Regions from separate parts of the Stenotrophomonas sp. STEN147 genome, predicted to be linked through region 1. Evidence: riboswitches for the same ligand, from Rfam matches in the RefSeq annotation. Region 1 holds a riboswitch; the other holds the start of a gene.

Evidence for each region. A riboswitch is a leader RNA that binds a small molecule or an ion and turns the genes downstream of it on or off. The one in region 1 is predicted to bind cobalamin.
Region 2: it holds a riboswitch for cobalamin, as region 1 does, so the genes downstream of both, metE (5-methyltetrahydropteroyltriglutamate--homocysteine S-methyltransferase) here and btuB (TonB-dependent vitamin B12 receptor) in region 1, are expected to answer to the same signal.

What each region holds. Positions count from the first base shown of each region.
Region 1 covers NZ_JBRRCG010000010.1:17,134-22,063, reverse strand. Annotated here, with positions in the region: gene ACVOKU_RS11345 (LysR family transcriptional regulator) at 1-758, shown strand, start outside; gene gph (phosphoglycolate phosphatase) at 821-1,489, shown strand; gene btuB (TonB-dependent vitamin B12 receptor) at 1,517-3,358, opposite strand; cobalamin riboswitch at 3,475-3,697, opposite strand; gene ACVOKU_RS11330 (histidine phosphatase family protein) at 3,850-4,428, shown strand; gene ACVOKU_RS11325 (TfoX/Sxy family protein) at 4,444-4,806, opposite strand; gene ACVOKU_RS11320 (GAF domain-containing protein) at 4,803-4,930, opposite strand, start outside.
Region 2 covers NZ_JBRRCG010000026.1:18,564-23,493, forward strand. Annotated here, with positions in the region: gene ACVOKU_RS17805 (helix-turn-helix domain-containing protein) at 1-152, shown strand, start outside; gene ACVOKU_RS17810 (patatin-like phospholipase family protein) at 393-2,240, opposite strand; cobalamin riboswitch at 2,382-2,611, shown strand; gene metE (5-methyltetrahydropteroyltriglutamate--homocysteine S-methyltransferase) at 2,831-4,930, shown strand, end outside.

The sequences.
Region 1 (4,930 bases):
TGACCGGCCCGGGGGAGGCGGCGCTGGCGCGCTTCCGGCAGATGCTGGAGATCGGCGAGGCGCTGCAGGGCGAACTGGCCAGCGACGATCCCGAGCCGCATGGCACGCTGCGGGTGACCGCCAGTGTCTCGTTCGGGCAGAGCCATCTGGCGCGCGCCGTCGCCGACTTCGTCAAGCGTCATCCGGCGGCGCGCATCGAACTGCTGCTGGTCGATCGCACGGTGAATCTGGTCGAGGAGCGGGTGGATCTGGCGGTACGCATCGCCCGGCAGATCGACCCCAGCCTGATCGCGCGACGTCTGGCCACATGCCGCTCGGTGCTGTGCGCCACGCCCGGTTACCTGGAGGTGCGCGGCACGCCGACCGCCCCGGAACATCTGGCCGCACACAACTGCCTGACCCATCACTACGTGGGCAAGAGCCTGTGGCACCTGCACCGCGACGGACGTTCGCAGTCGGTGGCGGTGGGCGGCAACATCAGCGCCAACGAAGCGTCATTGCTGCTCGAAGCCGTTCGCGCCAGCGCCGGCATTGCGATGCTGCCCACCTACCAGGTGGCGCCGTTGCTGCGCAGTGGCGAGCTGGTGGAACTGCTGCCGGCGTATACCCTGGACGAGCTGGGCATTCATGCGGTGTACGCATCGCGTCGCCAGCAGACGGCGATCATGCGGCGGTTCCTCGACTTCCTGGGCGAGTGCTTCGCCAGCCCGGCCTTCCAGGATCTGGACTGGCGACCGGCGCGTGTGGAACCTGCATGACATCCCGGTGCCATGCGCACACGGCATACAATGAGCGGCCCCACGTCGTACAGGTGCGTTGCGTGTCGTATCCCTATCCGCTGGTCGTGTTCGACCTCGATGGCACGCTGGTCGACAGCGCCGCCGATATCGCCGAAGCCCTGAACCGCACGCTGGAGGACATCGGCCTGGCCCGTGTGCCGGAAGCCACCGTGCTGGGCTGGATTGGCGACGGTGTCCGCCGGTTGGTCGAGCAGGCCGTGCATGCCGCAGGGCGGCAGGTCGATCTGGCCGAGGTCATGCCGGTGTTCATGGTGCATTACCGTGAGTGCCTGCTGCGCAGCCCACGCCTGTTCGACGGTGTGGCCGAAGCACTGGCGCAGCTGCGGGAACGTGCTGTGCCGCTGGCCATCTGCACCAACAAGCCTGCAGCGCTGGTGCCGCCGCTGCTGCAGCATCTGGGCATCGGCGATGCGTTCGCGCTGGTGCTGGGCGGCGATTCGCTGCCACAGCGCAAGCCCAGCGGTGAACCACTGCGGCACATCGCGGCACACTTCGGCGTGCCGGTGAATGCATGCCTGATGGTGGGTGATTCGTTGACCGACTACCGCGCGGCGGAAGACGCGGGAATGCCGATCGCGCTGGTGCGCTACGGCTACCCGCGTGGCCTGGACCTGGCCACCGCAGCTGCGGTGGCGGTGATCGACGATCTGCGCGAACTGCCGGGCCTGGCCGCGCGCATCCCGGTATAGCGCCGGGCCTGCGCCCGGCGCGCCTGCTCATTTCGGCTGGTAGCGCACGCTCAGCTGATACTCGCGGCCCGGCTGGTTGAACCACGCCACGGTCTCGTACCTGCGGTCGAACACATTGGTTGCCCGGGCCAGCAGCGACCACGATGGCGTGAGCGCGTACTCGGCGCGCAGATCCAATGTGCCATAGCCGCCGACCTTCACCGTGTTGGCGGCATCGTCATAGCGCTTGCCCGCACCCTGTACGGTCAGGCCGGCACGGAATGCGCCGAAGCGGCGATCCACATCCAGCCGTGCCGTCTGCTGTGCACGGCGCGGCAGCCAGTTGTCGAACTGGCTGCTGCCGTTCGTGCGGTTGCGCGGATCGGTGTAGCTCACCTGTGCAGCGATGTCGAAACCGGCCAGCACGACGCCGCCGGTCAGTTCGGCACCACGGATGCGCGCCTTCTCCACCTGCTGCATCCTGAAGGTGGCTGCATCGTAGGTGATCAGGTCATCGATGCGGGTCTCGTACACATCCAGGCCCCAGCGCCAGCCCTGGCCCTGCTGCGAAATGCCCAGGTTGGCGCTCTTCGACTTCTCAGGATCCAGCGTCGGCACGCCGCTCCACGGGTCATACAGGTCGCTGAAGGTGGGCGCCTTGAAGGCCGTGCCGTAGCTGGCGTTGATGCGCAGGCCGTGATCCAGCTCCATCGCCCAGCCGATGCTGCCGGTGGCATGGTTGCCGAACTGCTGGTTGTCGTCGTTGCGCGCGCTGGCCTGCAGCTGGTGCCGGCCGAAGCGCCCCTGGTACTGCACGAACACACCGGTGTTGCGACGGCTGTCGACACGATAGCCGGCACTGCTGCCGTCCAGGTTGTCCTCACTCCAGTCCACACCGGCACTCAGCAGCTGGCCTTCTGCCACGCCGAAGTCGCCCTGCAGCGACGCGCTGTCACGATGCGTCTGCGCGCTGCCATGCACGCCGTCCGCGCCGACGTTGTCCGATTCGTTGTCACTGCGACCGACGTTGGCGGTCAGCACCAGCCGTTCGGCCGGCGTGTAGCGGACCTTGCCGGACAGTACCTGCTGGCGCGTCTCGGAGTAGTTGTAGTAGCCGTCGTAGTGGTTCTGGCCGTCGGCGCGCAGCGCGCTGCTCTCCACCGTCCACTGCTCGTTGAAGTTGTAGCCGCCGCGCAGGCTCTTGGAGAGGTTGCGGTAGCCGTCGCGGTCGGGTTCGTCGGCGAAGCAGCCGGTGAACAGCGTGGCCGAGCCCCGGCAGGCATCGATGCCATCGGAATGCTGGTAGGCGATGTCGGCGCCGAACCAGCCGCGTTCGCTGCTGCCACCGATGCCGCCGCTGGCCTCACGCAGGCCATTGCTGCCACCGCCCAACTGCAGATGTGGCGCGAAGTCGCCCTGGTTGCGGCGGGTGAAGATCTGGATCACACCGCCGATGGCGTCGGCGCCATACAGGCTGGACTGCGGGCCGCGCACGATCTCCACGCGTTCGATCTGCGCCAGCGGCAGGTCCTGGATCATCGCCAGGCCGAGATCGGCGCTGTTGATGCGCACGCCGTCGACCAGCACCACCGTGTGGCCGGAGTTGGTGCCGCGCAGGAACAGCGAGCTCTGCTTGCCCAGGCCGCCGGCGTTGGTGAGGTTGATGCCGGCGCGGCCACGCAGCAGGTCCTGCAGCGAAGTGGCCTGGCTGGACTCGATCTGCGTCCGGTCGATCACCTGCGCAGGCGCGATGCTGTCCTGCAGGGCGATGGGGGTGCGGGTGGCCGTGACCAGGATGGGATCGAGCGCGCGGGCGCCATCATCGGCCTGGGCCAACGCGGGCAGGGCGGCCAACACGGCCAGGGAAAGCAATCGGGACTGCAGCTTCATCGGGGGACTCCAGGTGCCACGCACGCCCGCGTGGCGAAGGGGAGGAGCCGCGGAGGCAGGCAAGCGCCGATGCCGCAGGCAGTGCTGCGGACATCCAGCGCCATGCCCACCGCATCGCGACCTGAGGCTTCCGGGCCGGTCTCCGGGCTTGCCGCCAGGCGGCGCGAGGCCACCGTCCAGGCGCCTTCCCATGCTGTTGGCACAGTGGCGGTATTGCCTGGAACTGACGTGCTTACCGTTGCGGGGGCAGCGCCGGCATGGCGTGGGTTCACGCGTCACCGGCTTCCCGTTTCAACCTGCCGGCCATGGCCGCAGGTCACCTGGAAGTGCGCGCAGTCTACGGCATCGGCATGCCCGGTGCGGCGCATATGCGGCAATGTCTGTGGAGCTGATGATCCCCAGCCACTAGAATTGCTGCTTGATCCCGTGGTGCCGTTGCCGATGTCCGCCCGTTTTCCGCTGTCCCCGCGTTGCCTGCACAGGACGCATGCATGATCCTCGACCTGGTCCGCCACGCCGGCAACGGTCGCGACGAGTACCTCGATGGCCGCAGCGATCCGCCGCAGCTGGCCCGCCTGCCACAGGAACTGGTGGAGGCCTACGCCACGCAGCCCTGGGAGCGGGTGATCAGCTCGCCCCGCCTGCGGTCACTGCACACAGCGATGGCGCTGGCCACCCCGCGCGGGCTGGACGTGGATGCGGACGAGGAGTGGGAAGAACTCGACTTCGGCGACTGGGACGGGCAGGCGCTGTTCGACCTGCCGGAGCAGGCGCTGGCGGCATTCCATGCCGATCCGCATGCGTATCCGCCGCCCAACGGCGAAAGCTGGGGGCACTTCGAGCGGCGCATCGCGCGTGCGCTCGACCGCCTGCTCGACGATGACGACCCGCCGCCGACCGTCGTGGTCAGCCACGGGGGCCCGCTGCGCATGGTGCTGTCACAGGTCTGCGGCCTGCCGATGTCGCTGTGCTGGGCGCTGCGCATCGACCACGGCACGCGCCTGCGGGTCAGGCTGGAGCGTGGCGAGGCAGGCCTGGTGGGCGAGCTGCTGGAGCTGCAGCAGCCCTGATCCGGCCTGCGCCGATCAGTCCTCGTCGGCGCTTCCGGCCACGATTTCTTCTGCGTCGTCGTCTGCGTCGAAACGCTGCTCGTGCACCGGCCCCGAGGCCGGGCCGGCCGCCTTCAGCGGGTGCGCGGCGATGCGCGCTTCGTAGTCCTGCACCAGCGCCTCGCGCTGCGGCTCGCTCAGTTCCTGCCAATGGCAGTCCAGCAGGGCGCCTTCCAGCGAGTAGAGCAGGTTCAGGCTGGGCTTGAAGCCGGCGCGCTTGACCTTGACGAAGGCACCCACCGCGCCGACGGCGGCCAGATCCTCACGGCTGCGCAGACCGACCTGGCGCAGCCATGCCGCACTTTTCGGACCGATGTTGCGCAGCTTCGGCGCACTCATCCCAACGCCTCGACGAAGACGCGCGCGATGGCTTCCAGTCCGGCCTGGTCATCGGCATCGAAGCGACCGGTCTTCGGGCTGTCGATGTCGAAGACTCCGATCAGTTCATCGCCGCGCAGCAGCG
Region 2 (4,930 bases), on a different contig from region 1:
GCTGCGACCTGCAGCATGCCGAGCGGCTGGTGTATTCGCTGGGGCTGGATGTGCAGAGCCCCGGCAATTCGGTTTCGATCGGCCCGGGTTGCCGGGTGTGCCCACGCGAGGACTGCATGCAGCGCGCGTTCGCGCAGTTACCGGGGCGATAGGGTTGGTTCGGCAGGGCTGCGCCCTGCACCTGCAGAAGCCGAAGCAACGGCAACGGCAAAAGCTGGCATTCCGTGGCGCTCACGCTGTCAGAACGACGCATTGCCCTGGTGGGTGTCGACCTTGGTCGACACGAACCCTGGCGATGAGCCGCCGCAGGGATCATATCGTGCCGACCAAGGTCGGCACCCACGAGACAAGGTCGGCACCCACCAGAACAGTTCAATCGGCTGCGGCAGCGGTCAGTAGATCGGCGTCACCTTCATCTGCGGCAGCGGCCGTGGTGCGCCGTCGGTGAGGTCCGGGCCGAGATCCTCCCAGCTGCGGCCCTGTTCGACCATCAGCCCCCACAACTGCTGTGACGCCAGCCGCTTGTCCTCCGAGCCCAGCTTGTACGACGGTGGCGACGGCACGCCGGCAGCCACCATCGTGTACGCCGCCCGATAGGCCAGCACCTGCTGCGCGGGATCGTCGGTACGCGCCACTTCCAGCGTGTAACGCTGGTAGGCCGAGGCCAGGTTGCGCCAGCGGATCCAGTAGTGATTCTCGAAGGAGAACGCGCAGAAGCGCGCACCGGCCAGGCTGCCCTTGTCGGCGATGCGGGTCAGCACCTCCTGCGGCATGTCCAGGTTCATGCCGCCCTCATCACCCTGCAGGGTGACGTGCACGATGCGGTCGCGATAGCCCGGAGCACGCGCCTGCAGCAGGTCGCGCCAGTTCTGCATGGTTGCCACCACCGCGAACAGGAAACGGCCGAGCTCGCCGGCGGCCACCGGTGCGGCGATGGACTGGTAGGTGCGTTGCCAGCCATGACGGTTTTCGCTGGGCAGGAACACCGATCGCTCCAGCGCCTGCCGTGCGTTGCCGCCGGAACCGACCTCCTCCGCATGCTGCGGATAGACCAGGTTGATGGCGAAGGTCGGCCAGCGCGGCAGCGCCGCGTCGAACAGATGGATCGGGAAGTTGCTGCTGATGCCCCCATCGGAGAACCAGCAGATGCGGAAGGCGGTGATCACCGGGCCGCAGGCCTGGCCGGCACTGGTCAGCCCCTCCATGCTGTCGGCCACGTTGTGTTCCGGATCGGAGGCGGTCGCCCCAGGCTCGCAGCGGCGCTCGCGGCGCGAGGGCTCATGCAGCGGCACTGCGCTGATCAGCAGCGGGAAACTCAGGCTCATCCGCGTTGCGACCAGTACCGGCAGCTGCGGCCCCTGGGGCAGGCGGTAATAGAGTCGTCCATCCACGCCCAGCGGCGGCCCCGCATGGTTGACCAGCCACTGCACCACGCTGGCCGGGAACAGCTGGTCGAACTCTTCGCGCAGGAACCAGAACTGCGCGCCGCCCAGCGGCAGCGTGCGGGGTTCGTTGTGCGATACGCAGGTGGTGATCATCTGCAGGGTGATGGCATGCGGGCTGTCCGGCTCGTCGGCATAGCGCGGCGCATCGTGCAGGTCGGCAAAGGTGAGCGGCACATCGGCCGGCTTGCCTGACAGCTGCTGCAGGCAGCCGTGCAGCCATTCCGTCAACGCCGGCCGGCGCGCGTCGCTGCCGAGGCCGCTGCACAGGCCCAGCAGATTGCGTCGTGCCACCCGCGCGACCCGCAGCGCGGCCCCGGCCACGCCAGCGCCGTAGGCGCACAGCAGGGACGGCAGCAACGTTGCCGCCACTCCACTCCAGCCGCCGCCCCACGCGCCCAGCGCAAGCAGCAATGCCAGCGACACCAGCACTTCCAGCGGCGCGATCTGGAACACGGCGATGGCCAGGCACAGCAGCTTGCGGGGCCAGCCTGCATTGCCGGTCAGCACCACCAGCAGCCGATAGGCTGCACGCGCGCCGCGCGCCGGCTGGAACAGACCGTAGATGAACCCGCGCCGCGACAGCTGCGCCGACACTGCCGACAATCCACCGTACCCGGCATCGCCGGGCAGCGGCTCGCCCGCCTGCTGGCGACGATCACCATAGGCCGCCGCCGCCGCCACCGCGGCGGCGATGGCGCCCGCCGAGGTGCCACCGATGCTCTTGAAGCGATACTCGCGCGCCAGCGCCAGTACCGCATTGGGGTACACGATGCCGCTGGTGATGCCACCTTTCATGACCAGATCGCAGTACTTCGCCGCCACACGTCACCTCCCGTCCGTCGGTTGCCAGTATCGCAAGCCGGCCTCTCACGGCCTGAGAAAGGCGCCACATCCCGGTGGTGTGATCCGGGGCCTTGACCATTGCTGCCAACCGGCCTACCTTGTGCACGCCGAAGGTATTCATCTCTTCATACGAATGAAGGGATGAATTTAAACGGGAATCCGGTGAAGGTGCTTCGCGCGCCCATTCCGGAGCTGCCCCGCAGCGGTGAATGGAAACGAATCCTGCCAACAGCACTGGGCTTGCGCCTGGGAAGCGGCAGGTAGTAGGTGGGCTGCGGCCCGTGTCCAACAGCCCGAATACCGGCCCCGGCCGGGGGACACGACCGTCCCCTGACTCGACCTGGAATCTCCGCGGGGAGGTTGCCGGGGCCGTCGTCGTCCTGCGCCTGCAGGGTGCGCGGCCACGTGCGTCCTTTTCACGGCATCCGGTTCGCCCGCGGGGGCGAAGGTCGCTGGCAAGACGCCCGTGGGCCGGCAACGGCACGCGTCGTCCTGCGGTTCCTTCGTTCCTCAATGCCGACATGCAATGAGGACACGCTGCAATGACCACTGTTACCAACCTGGGCTTTCCCCGCATCGGCGCCAAGCGCGAACTGAAGCGGGCGCTCGAACGCCACTGGGCCGGCGAGGACGACGCCGCCACCCTGCAGGCCACCGCCGCGGCGCTGCGTGCCCGGCACTGGCAGCTGCAGATCGAGGCCGGCGTCGATGTACCGCCGAGCAACGACTTCAGCCTGTACGACCAGGTGCTCGACACCGCATGGCTGTTCGATGCCATTCCCGAACGCTACCGCGAACTGGCCGCGCACGATCCACTGGCCGCCTACTTCGCCACGGCCCGTGGCCTGCAGCGCGATGGCATCGACCTGCGCGCGCTGGAGATGACCAAGTGGTTCGACACCAACTATCACTATCTGGTGCCGGAACTGCACGCGGACCAGGCCTTCGCCCTGCGCGGTGACAAGCCGCTGGCCGAGTTCAACGAGGCCAGGGCGCTGGGCATCCACACCCGTCCGGTGCTGCTGGGGCCGGTGAGCTTCCTGCTGCTGTCCAAGACCACCGACGGCAGCGCCGCGCTGGACCTGCTGGATGCGCTGCTGCCGGCCTATGCGCAGCTGCTCGGCCAGCTGGCCGACGCCGGTGCCGACTGGGTGCAGCTGGATGAGCCGCTGCTGGTGCAGGATCTCGACGCCGGTGCGCAGGCAGCCTATGAGCGCGCCTATGCCCGGTTGGCCACGGCACGGCGTCCGAAACTGCTGGTCGCGACCTATTTCGGTGCGCTCGAGGACAACCTGGCGTTGGCCACCGGCCTGCCGGTGGACGGACTGCACGTGGACCTGGTGCGCGCGCCGGAGCAGCTGGACGCCGTGTTGAAGGCGCTGCCGGCCGAGCGCGTGCTGTCGGCCGGCCTGGTCAACGGCCGCAACATCTGGCGCACCCATCTGGACAACGCACTGATCCTGGCCCGGTTTGCCCAGGTGGACCGCGGCGCCGACCGGCTCTGGCTGGCACCGTCCTGTTCCCTGCTGCACACGCCCGTGGATCTTGCGCTGGAAAAGAAGCTTGATGACGAACTGAAGGGCTGGCTGGCGTTCTCCCGGCAGAAGCTTCAGGAACTGCGCCTGCTGGCCGACGCGCTCGATGGCAGGGCGGATGCGGAAGCGGGCCTGGCTGCCAACCGCGCTGCGCTGGAGGGGCGTCGTCGCTCGCCACGCGTACACAACCCGGCCGTGGCCGCACGCCTGGCCGCGCTGACCGTTGCCGATGCGCAGCGGCACACCGCCTACCCGCAGCGCCGCGCAGCGCAGCATGCGGCGCTGCAGCTGCCGCTGCTGCCCACCACCACGATCGGTTCCTTCCCGCAGACGCTGGAGGTGCGCGAGGCACGCGCCCGGCACAAGTCCGGCAAGCTGGGCCTGGCCGAGTACGAGGCCTTCCTGGAACAGCAGACCGCGCATGCGGTACGCGTGCAGGAAGCGCTGGGCCTGGACGTGCTGGTCCACGGCGAATTCGAGCGCAACGACATGGTCGAGTACTTCGGCGAGCAGCTGGAAGGCTTCGCCTTCACCGGCAACGGCTGGGTGCAGAGCTATGGCTCGCGCTGCGTCAAACCGCCGGTGATCTTCGGCGACGTCAGCCGCCCGCAGCCGATGACGGTGCGCTGGTCCAGTTACGCGCAATCGCTCACCGACAAGCCGATGAAGGGCATGCTGACCGGTCCGGTGACGGTACTGCAGTGGTCGTTCGTGCGCGACGACCAGGAACGCGATGTGACCTGCCGGCAGATCGCGCTGGCCCTTCGGGACGAAGTGCAGGACCTGGAAGCAGCCGGCATCGGCGTGATCCAGGTGGACGAGCCGGCCATCCGCGAGGGGTTGCCGTTGCGCCGCGCCCACTGGCGCGCCTACCTGGACTGGGCGGTGGAGTCGTTCCGCATCAGTACCAGCGGCGTGCGCGATGCCACCCAGATCCACACCCACATGTGCTATTCAGAGTTCAACGACATCATCCACTCGGTGGCGGCAATGGACGCGGACGTGATCTCGATCGAGACCTCGCGCTCGCGCATGGAACTGCTGGATGCCTTCGTGAAGTTCAACTATCCCAACGAGATCGGCCCGGGCGTGTATGACATCCACTCC